Regions from separate parts of the Pseudomonas sp. PS02290 genome, predicted to be linked through region 1. Evidence: predicted binding sites of a transcription regulator. Region 1 holds the regulator's gene; the other holds the start of a gene.
What was found. The regulator sigma-54, encoded in region 1, starts transcription at its own class of promoters, with help from an activator protein. The targets are predictions, from matches to a motif close to ANTGGCATNNANNTTGCTNT.
Positions count from the first base shown of each region.

Region 2: a site for sigma-54 is predicted at 1,635-1,654, ahead of glnK (P-II family nitrogen regulator). Genes of this name have one in related genera too.

Region 1 covers NZ_JASCOY010000017.1:72,532-76,946, reverse strand. Annotated here, with positions in the region: gene rapZ (RNase adapter RapZ) at 1-610, opposite strand, end outside; gene ptsN (PTS IIA-like nitrogen regulatory protein PtsN) at 613-1,077, opposite strand; gene hpf (ribosome hibernation-promoting factor, HPF/YfiA family) at 1,090-1,398, opposite strand; gene QMX88_RS10855 (RNA polymerase factor sigma-54) at 1,475-2,968, opposite strand; gene lptB (LPS export ABC transporter ATP-binding protein) at 3,157-3,882, opposite strand; gene lptA (lipopolysaccharide transport periplasmic protein LptA) at 3,882-4,415, opposite strand, start outside; gene lptC (LPS export ABC transporter periplasmic protein LptC) at 4,411-4,415, opposite strand, start outside.
Region 2 covers NZ_JASCOY010000002.1:187,509-191,923, reverse strand. Annotated here, with positions in the region: partial or broken gene QMX88_RS02420 (YifB family Mg chelatase-like AAA ATPase) at 1-956, opposite strand, end outside; gene QMX88_RS02415 (accessory factor UbiK family protein) at 1,179-1,442, opposite strand; gene glnK (P-II family nitrogen regulator) at 1,858-2,196, shown strand; gene QMX88_RS02405 (ammonium transporter) at 2,231-3,568, shown strand; gene QMX88_RS02400 (secondary thiamine-phosphate synthase enzyme YjbQ) at 3,818-4,261, shown strand; gene QMX88_RS02395 (hypothetical protein) at 4,342-4,415, shown strand, end outside.

The DNA.
Region 1 (4,415 bases):
ACTGCTCGCGCAGCTCGGGCTTCCAGTACGGGTTCGGCAGGCAGCGCACGTCGAACACCAGATCGGCGTCCACGGGCATGCCGCGCTTGAAGCCGAAGGATTCGATGAGGAAGGCAGTGCCCGGCTCGGGTTTGTTCAGCAGGCGCAGTTTGAGAATGTCGCGCAGCTGGTAGAGATTCAGGTGCGTGGTGTCGACCGTCAGATCAGCCAGGTCGATGATCGGACCGAGCAGGGTTTTTTCGTCACGAATCGCTTCGGCCAGCGAGCGGGTTGCCGTGCTCAGCGGGTGACGACGGCGGGTCTCTGAAAAGCGCTTTAGCAGGGTGGCTTCATCGGCGTCGAGAAACAGCACGTCGCACTGGATGTGCCGGGCCCGAACTTCGGCGAGCATGCGCGGGAATCGCGTCAGGTGACTGGGCAGATTGCGCGCGTCGATCGAGACCGCCAGCAGGGGCTCAGCCAGTTCGGTGTTGATCAGCGCGCGCTCCGCCAGCTCTGGAAGCAGGCCGGCGGGCAGATTGTCGACGCAGTAGAAACCGCTGTCTTCAAGGACATCGAGGGCCGTGCTCTTGCCGGAGCCGGAGCGGCCGCTGACGATGATCATCCGCATGATCAGTGACCGTTCTGGACGTCGAGCACGACGCTGTAGAGCTCTTCGTCGGTTTTGGCACCGCGCAGGCGCTTACGCACATCATCACGGTCGAGCATGCTGGCGATCTGGCGCAGCAATTCAAGGTGAGCATCGGTGGCCGCTTCCGGGACCAGCAACACAAACAGCAGGTCAACCGGTGCGCCGTCGATGGCGTCGAAATCGATGGGTTTTTCCAGATGCAGTACGGCGCTGACAGGCGTTGAGCAGCCCTTCAGGCGGCAGTGGGGAATGGCAATGCCATTACCGAATCCGGTGGAGCCGAGCTTTTCACGGGCAATGAGGCTGTCAAACACGACCTGCTCATCCAGATCAGGCACTTGCGTGCCGATCATTTTGGCGATGTTCTGGAGTACGGCTTTTTTGCTGCCGCCTGGCACGTTCACGAGTGAACGGCCAGGGGTCAGGATATTTTCAAGTCGGATCATGGGTGGGGAGTGTCAGCGAGCAGTCGCGCCTTGCAGCAGACTTTGCTGTTTTTCCTTATGTTTTTTGAGTTGGCGGTCAAGCTTGTCGGCAAGCAGGTCAATGGCTGCGTACATGTCGTCGTGTTCGGCGTTGGCAACCACTTCAGCGCCAGGAACGTGCAAGGTGGCTTCGATTTTCTGCTTGAGCTTCTCGACCTCCATGGTGACCTGCACATTCGTGATCTTGTCAAAGTGGCGTTCCAATCGGGCGAGTTTCTCGCCGATGTAGGTACGCAGAGGTTCAGTCACTTCCAGCTGGTGTCCACTGATGTTGACTTGCATACAGCTTCTCCTTCGTTGCCAGTGCATTAAGAGGCAGGCGTAATGCCTGCCACTGGAACGCTTTGACGTGTGACCTTTACATCAGTCGCTTGCGTTCGCTGGACGGCGAGATCCCAAGGGATTCGCGGTACTTGGCGACTGTGCGACGGGCCACTTGAATGCCTTGTGCTTCCAGTAAACCAGCGATCTTGCTGTCACTCAACGGCTTTTTCTGATTTTCCGCAGCGACCAGTTTTTTGATGATCGCGCGAATCGCCGTGGACGAGCATTCGCCGCCTTCGGAGGTGCTGACGTGGCTGGAAAAGAAATATTTGAGTTCGTAGATCCCGCGCGGGGTGTGCATGAACTTCTGCGTGGTCACCCGGGAGATCGTCGATTCGTGCATGCCGACCGCTTCCGCGATGTCATGCAGAACGAGGGGCTTCATGGCTTCGTCACCGTACTCAAGGAAGCCTCGCTGGTGTTCGACGATTTGCGTGGCCACCTTCATCAGCGTCTCGTTGCGGCTCTGCAGGCTCTTGATGAACCAGCGAGCTTCCTGCAGCTGATTGCGCATGAACGTGTTGTCGGCACTGGTATCGGCGCGACGCACAAAACCTGCGTACTGCGGATTGACCCGCAGGCGCGGCACGGATTCCTGGTTCAGCTCCACCAGCCAGCGCTCGTTGTCCTTGCGCACGATGACGTCAGGCACGACGTATTCGGCTTCGCTGGACTCGATCTGCGAGCCGGGGCGCGGATTGAGGCTCTGGACCAGTTCGATGACCTGACGCAGGTCGTCTTCCTTGAGCTTCATGCGGCGCATCAGTTGCGCGTAGTCGCGGCTGCCGAGCAGATCGATGTAGTCACTGACCAGCTTCTGCGCTTCCGCCAGCCACTTGGTTTTGGCGGGCAGCTGGCGAAGCTGCAGCAGCAGGCATTCACTCAGGTTGCGAGCGCCGATGCCGGCAGGCTCGAACTGCTGAATGCGGTGCAGAACGGCTTCGATTTCGTCCAGCTCGATATCGAGCTCAGGGTCGAAGGCGTCGAGCATTTCTTCGAGTGTTTCGTCGAGGTAGCCCTGATTGTTGATGCAGTCGATCAGCGTCACGGCGATCAGGCGATCGGTGTCCGACATTGGCGCCAGGTTGAGTTGCCACAGCAGGTGGCTTTGCAGGCTCTCGCCAACGGAGGTGCGGGTGGTGAAATCCCACTCGTCATCGTCGTTGCTGGGCAGGCTGCTGGCACTGGTCTGATAGACGTCTTCCCACGCGGTGTCGACGGGCAGCTCGTTGGGAATGCGCTCGTTCCAGTCGCCGTCCTCCAGATTGTCGACGGTAGGCGCCGATTCCTGGTAGGTGGGTCCCTGAACATCAGCGTTGGGCTTTTGCTCTACGTTATCCGCCAAGGGGTCGGCGTTGTCGAAATCGTCGCCTTCCTCCTGCCGTTCCAGCATCGGGTTCGACTCCAGCGCCTCCTGAATCTCCTGTTGGAGATCCAGCGTCGACAACTGAAGCAATCGGATTGCCTGTTGCAGCTGAGGTGTCATCGTCAGCTGCTGGCCCATTCTCAAGACTAGCGAAGGTTTCATGGCAGGGCTTAACACCTTATTCGCCGGCGCACTGCGCGCCATTTACTAGCAGGGCGCCGAGGGCGCCAACTTAAGCAAATTATATGCCTGAAGCTGGAGGGTTTGCCTAGAGTGTGATGACAATTAAAAAACGAGGTTGGCGATGGCGCACATTGCGGGAGCCGCACAACCTCATGTCATCACTGCGGTTACAGGCGGAACTCGTGACCCAGATACACTTCCTTGACCAACTGGTTGGCCAGGATGGATTCGGCGTCGCCTTCGGCAATCAGCTGTCCATCGTTGACGATGTAAGCGGTTTCGCAGATATCCAGCGTCTCACGCACGTTGTGGTCGGTGATCAGCACGCCGATCCCTTTGGCCTTGAGGTGGTGAATGATCTGCTTGATGTCGCCCACGGAAATAGGGTCAACACCGGCGAAGGGTTCGTCGAGGAGAATGAATTTCGGCGAAGTGGCGAGGGCGCGTGCGATTTCCACACGGCGACGTTCACCGCCCGACAGGCTCATGCCCAGGTTGTCGCGAATGTGGGTGATGTGGAATTCCTGCAGCAGGCTTTCCAGCTCCTTGCGGCGGGCAGCGCGATCGAGCTCCTTGCGGGTCTCCAGGATCGCCATGATGTTGTCCGAGACGGAGAGCTTGCGGAAGATCGACGCTTCTTGTGGCAGGTAGCCAATACCGGCGCGTGCACGGCCGTGCATCGGCTGATGGCTGACGTCCTGGTCGTCGATCAGGACGCGACCCTGATCCGCTTGAACCAGGCCGACGATCATGTAGAAACAGGTGGTCTTGCCGGCGCCGTTGGGGCCAAGCAGGCCGACGATCTGGCCGCTCTCGATGGACAGGCTGACGTCACGTACGACCTGGCGGCTTTTATAGGCCTTGGCCAGGTGCTGGGCTTTCAGCGTCGCCATTACTGGGCCTTCTGCTGGTCGGTTTTCTTTTTCGGCTGGATGACCATGTCGATACGAGGGCGTGGTGCGGTGACCTTGGTGCCATTGGCACGACCGGCGTTCACGACCTGCTTGACGGTGTCATAGACGATTTTCTCGCCTTCGGACGTGTTGCCGTCGTTGACCACTTTGGCCTTGTCGATCAGCACGATGCGGTTCTGGGCCGCGAAGTACTGAATAGTGACGCCCCAGGCCTGAACGATCGGCTTGTCCACCGATGGCTTCTGCTCGTAGTAGGCCAGGTTGCCCACGGACGTGAACACGTCCACGTCGCCTTGCGGTGTACGGGTGATGGTCACGGTGTTGCCGGTGATCTTCATCGTGCCCTGGGTGATGATGACATTGCCTTTGTAGGTGGCGATGCCTTGCTTGTCGTCCAGCTGCGCGTCATCCGACTGGATGTGGATGGGTTGATCGCGATCCGTCGGCAGAGACCAGGCGCTCGCGCTTCCCAGTGCTGCGCCCAGGCCGAGCAAAAAAGGAAGGGTTTTAAC
Region 2 (4,415 bases), on a different contig from region 1:
TCGAGGGGTTCGCGCAGCACCTCCAGCACGCGCCGATCAAATTCCGGAAGTTCGTCCAGAAACAGCACACCGTGGTGGGCGAGGGTGATTTCTCCGGGTTGCGGGCGACTGCCACCCCCGACCAGCGCAGGGCCCGATGCCGAGTGATGGGGCTGGCGGAAGGGGCGCTGGGGCCAGCTGGTCAGCGGGGCGTGACTGGCGACCGACTGAATCGCCGCCACCTCCAGCGCTTCGAGTTCATCCAGTGGTGGCAATAGCCCAGGCAAACGGCTCGCAAGCAGCGTTTTGCCGGTGCCGGGAGGGCCACTGAACAGAAGATTGTGTGCACCGGCGGCGGCCACCAACAGAGCGCGTTTGGCCGCGGTCTGGCCCTGCACTTCACTCAAGTCGGGATAAGGCTGTGTCTGCAGAATCAGGCCATTGGATTTATAAGGCGCGATGACCGTGTGCCCATTCAGGTGGGACACCAGCTCCAGCAGATGACTGACCGCGATCACCTTCAGGCCTGACGCCAGACACGCTTCCTCGGCATTCACCGCCGGCACGATCAACGTGTGGCCCGCCTCCCGCGCAGCGAGTGCCGCCGGCAGCACGCCCTGTACGGGTCGAATCGCACCGGACAGCGCCAACTCCCCCAGACATTCAATGCCCTCCAGCGCGAGCGTTGGCACCTGCGCGCTGGCAGCCAGCAAGCCAAGTGCAATGGCGACATCGAAGCGTCCGCCGTCTTTGGGCAAATCGGCAGGGGCCAGATTCAGGGTGATCCGCCGCGCCGGGAATTCCAGCCGACAGTTGAGGATCGCACTGCGCACCCGATCCTTACTCTCCTTGACCGCGCCCTCCGGCAGCCCCACCAGCGTCAGGCTCGGCAGCCCGTTGGCGAGATGGGTTTCGACGGTCACGGCAGGGGCTTCAACACCAACTTGGGCACGGCTCAGAACAATCGCGAGGGACATGGCTTTCCTTGTAGGCAGCACCGCTTCCTGCGGCGAGCTGAAGGATAGTCATTGGCCCGGCGCGTGGGCGGGGCATGTTTTTCGGGGTGTGTATCGAAGGGCAAGGGCACGGGAGGATACGTCGATGGCCACGTTGGAGGCGATCAAGGCCCAGGTTCAGCGCATTGCGCACTGCGCCTGAGCACCCGCAGGGTTAAACGCTCAACCCTGTGGCTCAGCCCCTCACGCTTTCGGCTGCGTCGCCAACTGCGCTTCCATCTCCGCCATCTTCGCTTCCAGTGCCTCAAGACGGGCGCGGGTGCGGGCGAGGACGATCATCTGGCTGTCGAATTCTTCCCGGCTGACCAGGTCCAGCTTGCTGAAGCCGCTCTGCAGCAGCGCCTTGAACTGGGTTTCGAATTCGCTGCGTGGAACCGGTGTTTCGCCGTTGAATAGGCGGGAAGCGTGGCCGCTCAGGGCGTCGAGAAAAGCTTTGGGGGCGAGCATGATGAAACTCCAGAATCAGAGGGCGCGAGTGTAGCACGCAGCTTTTGACCTCCTGCCGGACGCGATGCGCTGCACGCTTTTCGCGCATGGCCCCGGGCACGTGCGCACCGTTGTTGTGCGGTGATCGCAATCGACGACTACGCTAAGGCGTGTATTAACAGTCGAAGGGCCGAAATTCATGCCGATTCATGAGATGGCAAGCTTTCTGCTTAGTGGCTTGTAACCCATGCACTGATGCAGTCGCTGTGACGAATGCAGTGCGGCAGGCGGAGCGGGGAATGTTTCGTCAGAAGCGGTTTTCTGGAGTTGGTCAGGTCTGTTACGGACACGACGCGTTACAAAGCCAGACACTGCGCTTAGACTTGAGTCGGGTTTGTTTTCCTGGGGCAAGTCCACCAATTCGGGAGAAAGTTTCATGAAGCTAGTCACTGCCATCATCAAGCCGTTCAAGCTGGACGACGTACGCGAGTCGCTGTCCGAAATCGGCGTGCAGGGCATCACGGTCACTGAAGTCAAAGGCTTCGGACGTCAGAAAGGCCACACCGAGCTGTATCGCGGTGCGGAGTATGTAGTCGACTTCCTCCCCAAGGTGAAGATCGATGTTGCGATCGACGACAAGGATCTGGACCGCGTTATCGAAGCGATAACCAAAGCGGCCAACACCGGCAAGATCGGTGACGGCAAGATCTTCGTGGTCAATCTGGAACAGGCCATCCGCATCCGTACCGGCGAAACCGATACCGACGCAATCTAAGCCGCCAAACCCCAACGCCCCAGGAGAAAACAATATGACTCTGCGTCAATTCGCAGGGCTAGGAGCCCTGTTGTCCCTCGTAACCCCTGGCTTGGCCATGGCGGCAGACGAAGTGGCAGCCCCCGTACTCAATTCCGGCGACACCGCCTGGATGCTGACCTCCACCGCGCTGGTGCTGTTCATGACCATCCCCGGTCTGGCGCTGTTCTACGGCGGCATGGTCCGCTCGAAAAACATTCTTTCCGTGATGATGCAGTGCTTCGCCATTACCGGCCTGATCAGCATCCTGTGGGTCGTCTACGGCTACAGCATGGCGTTCGACACCACCGGGATGGAAGTCAACGTCGTCAACTTCAACTCCTTCGTCGGCGGTCTTTCGAAGGCGTTCCTGGCAGGCATCACCCCTGCGAGCATCACAGGCCCTGCAGCGCTGTTCCCGGAAGCCGTCTTCGTGACCTTCCAGATGACCTTCGCCATCATCACCCCGGCCCTGATCGTCGGCGCCTTCGCAGAACGCATGAAGTTCTCCGCGATGCTGATCTTCATGGCGATCTGGTTCACCCTGGTTTACGCGCCGATTGCGCACATGGTCTGGAGCGGCGTCGGTGGTCTGTTGTGGGACTGGGGCGTTCTCGACTTCGCGGGCGGCACCGTTGTTCACATCAACGCCGGTGTGGCTGGCCTGGTAGCGTGCCTGGTACTCGGCAAGCGTAAAGGTTTCCCGACCACTCCAATGGCTCCGCACAACCTGGGTTACACCCTGGTCGGCGCGGCGATGCTCTGGGTGGGCTGGTTCGGTTTCAACGCAGGTTCCGCGGCTGCGGCCAACGGCACTGCCGGTATGGCGATGCTGGTAACTCAGATCGCCACCGCTGCTGCAGCGCTGGGCTGGATGTTCGCCGAATGGCTGACCCACGGTAAACCAAGCGCTCTGGGCATCGCTTCGGGTGTGGTTGCCGGTCTGGTTGCAGTCACTCCGGCCGCCGGTACTGTCGGCCCGATGGGCGGCCTGATCATTGGTCTGGCGGCAGGCGTGGTCTGCTTCTTCTGCGCCACCAGCCTGAAACGCAAAATGGGCTACGACGACTCCCTGGATGCCTTCGGCGTTCACGGTATCGGCGGTATCCTTGGCGCGATCCTGACCGGCGTGTTTGCAGCCCCTTCGCTGGGCGGCTTCGGCACCGTGACCGACATCGCCGCACAAGTCTGGATTCAATGCAAAGGCGTCGGCTTCACGGTCATCTACACCGCGATCGTGACCTTCATCATCCTCAAGGTACTCGACATGGTCATGGGCCTGCGTGTCACCGAGGAAGAAGAAGCGGTCGGCCTGGATCTGGCGCAACACAACGAACGTGGCTACAACTTGTAATCCACGCGTGAAAAAATGCCCGGGTCTCCGGGCATTTTTTTGTCTGAGGTTTGTCGATAGGGATGTCCGCACAGCGGGTGGGCGTTCCCGGCAGGAACATCCGCTGCAATGTTCGGCCTAACCTGACGATTCTCGATGCTTTAGAGGGCATAAATGCCCTTGTTCAGCGCTCCTGAAAATCGTCGCTCATTACGCACTTTGTTTTTTTTTCCAGCGCGTTAGAATGCGCGCCGAAGGGCGGAGAACGGTATGTGGCAACAGACCTTGATCACGCTGCGGGCAAGGCCTCGTGGTTTCCATCTGGTGACTGACGAGATCGTCGCGGGCCTTCGCGAATTACGCGAATGCCGCATCGGCCTGCTGCATGTCTGGTTGCAACACACCTCGGCCTCGTTGACCGTCAACGAGAACGCCGACCCGGCGGTACGTCGCGATTTCGAGCGTTTCTTCAACCGTCTGGTGCCTCAGGGGCGCGACGGCTACGAGCATGACGACGAAGGGCCCGATGATCTGCCGGCGCACTTCAAAGCCAGTCTGCTTGGCTGCCAGCTTACATTGCCGGTTACAAATGGACGGCTGGCGTTGGGCACATGGCAAGGTATTTATCTGGGCGAGCACCGCGATGCAGGCGGTGCCCGTAAAGTCCTCGTCACGCTTCAGGGTGAGGGCACGACCGCTGAACGTATGCGGTAGTTGAATTTTTTCCGGCTGTCCAAGAAATCAAGCCCGGCTGGGCTATAACTAATCTGCTTTCGCAAGTCATGAGGTAGAACATGAGCGACGACGACATCGAAGAAGGTCTGGAAGACGATCTGGAAGAAGGGGAGGACGGTGAGGGGCTTGCAGC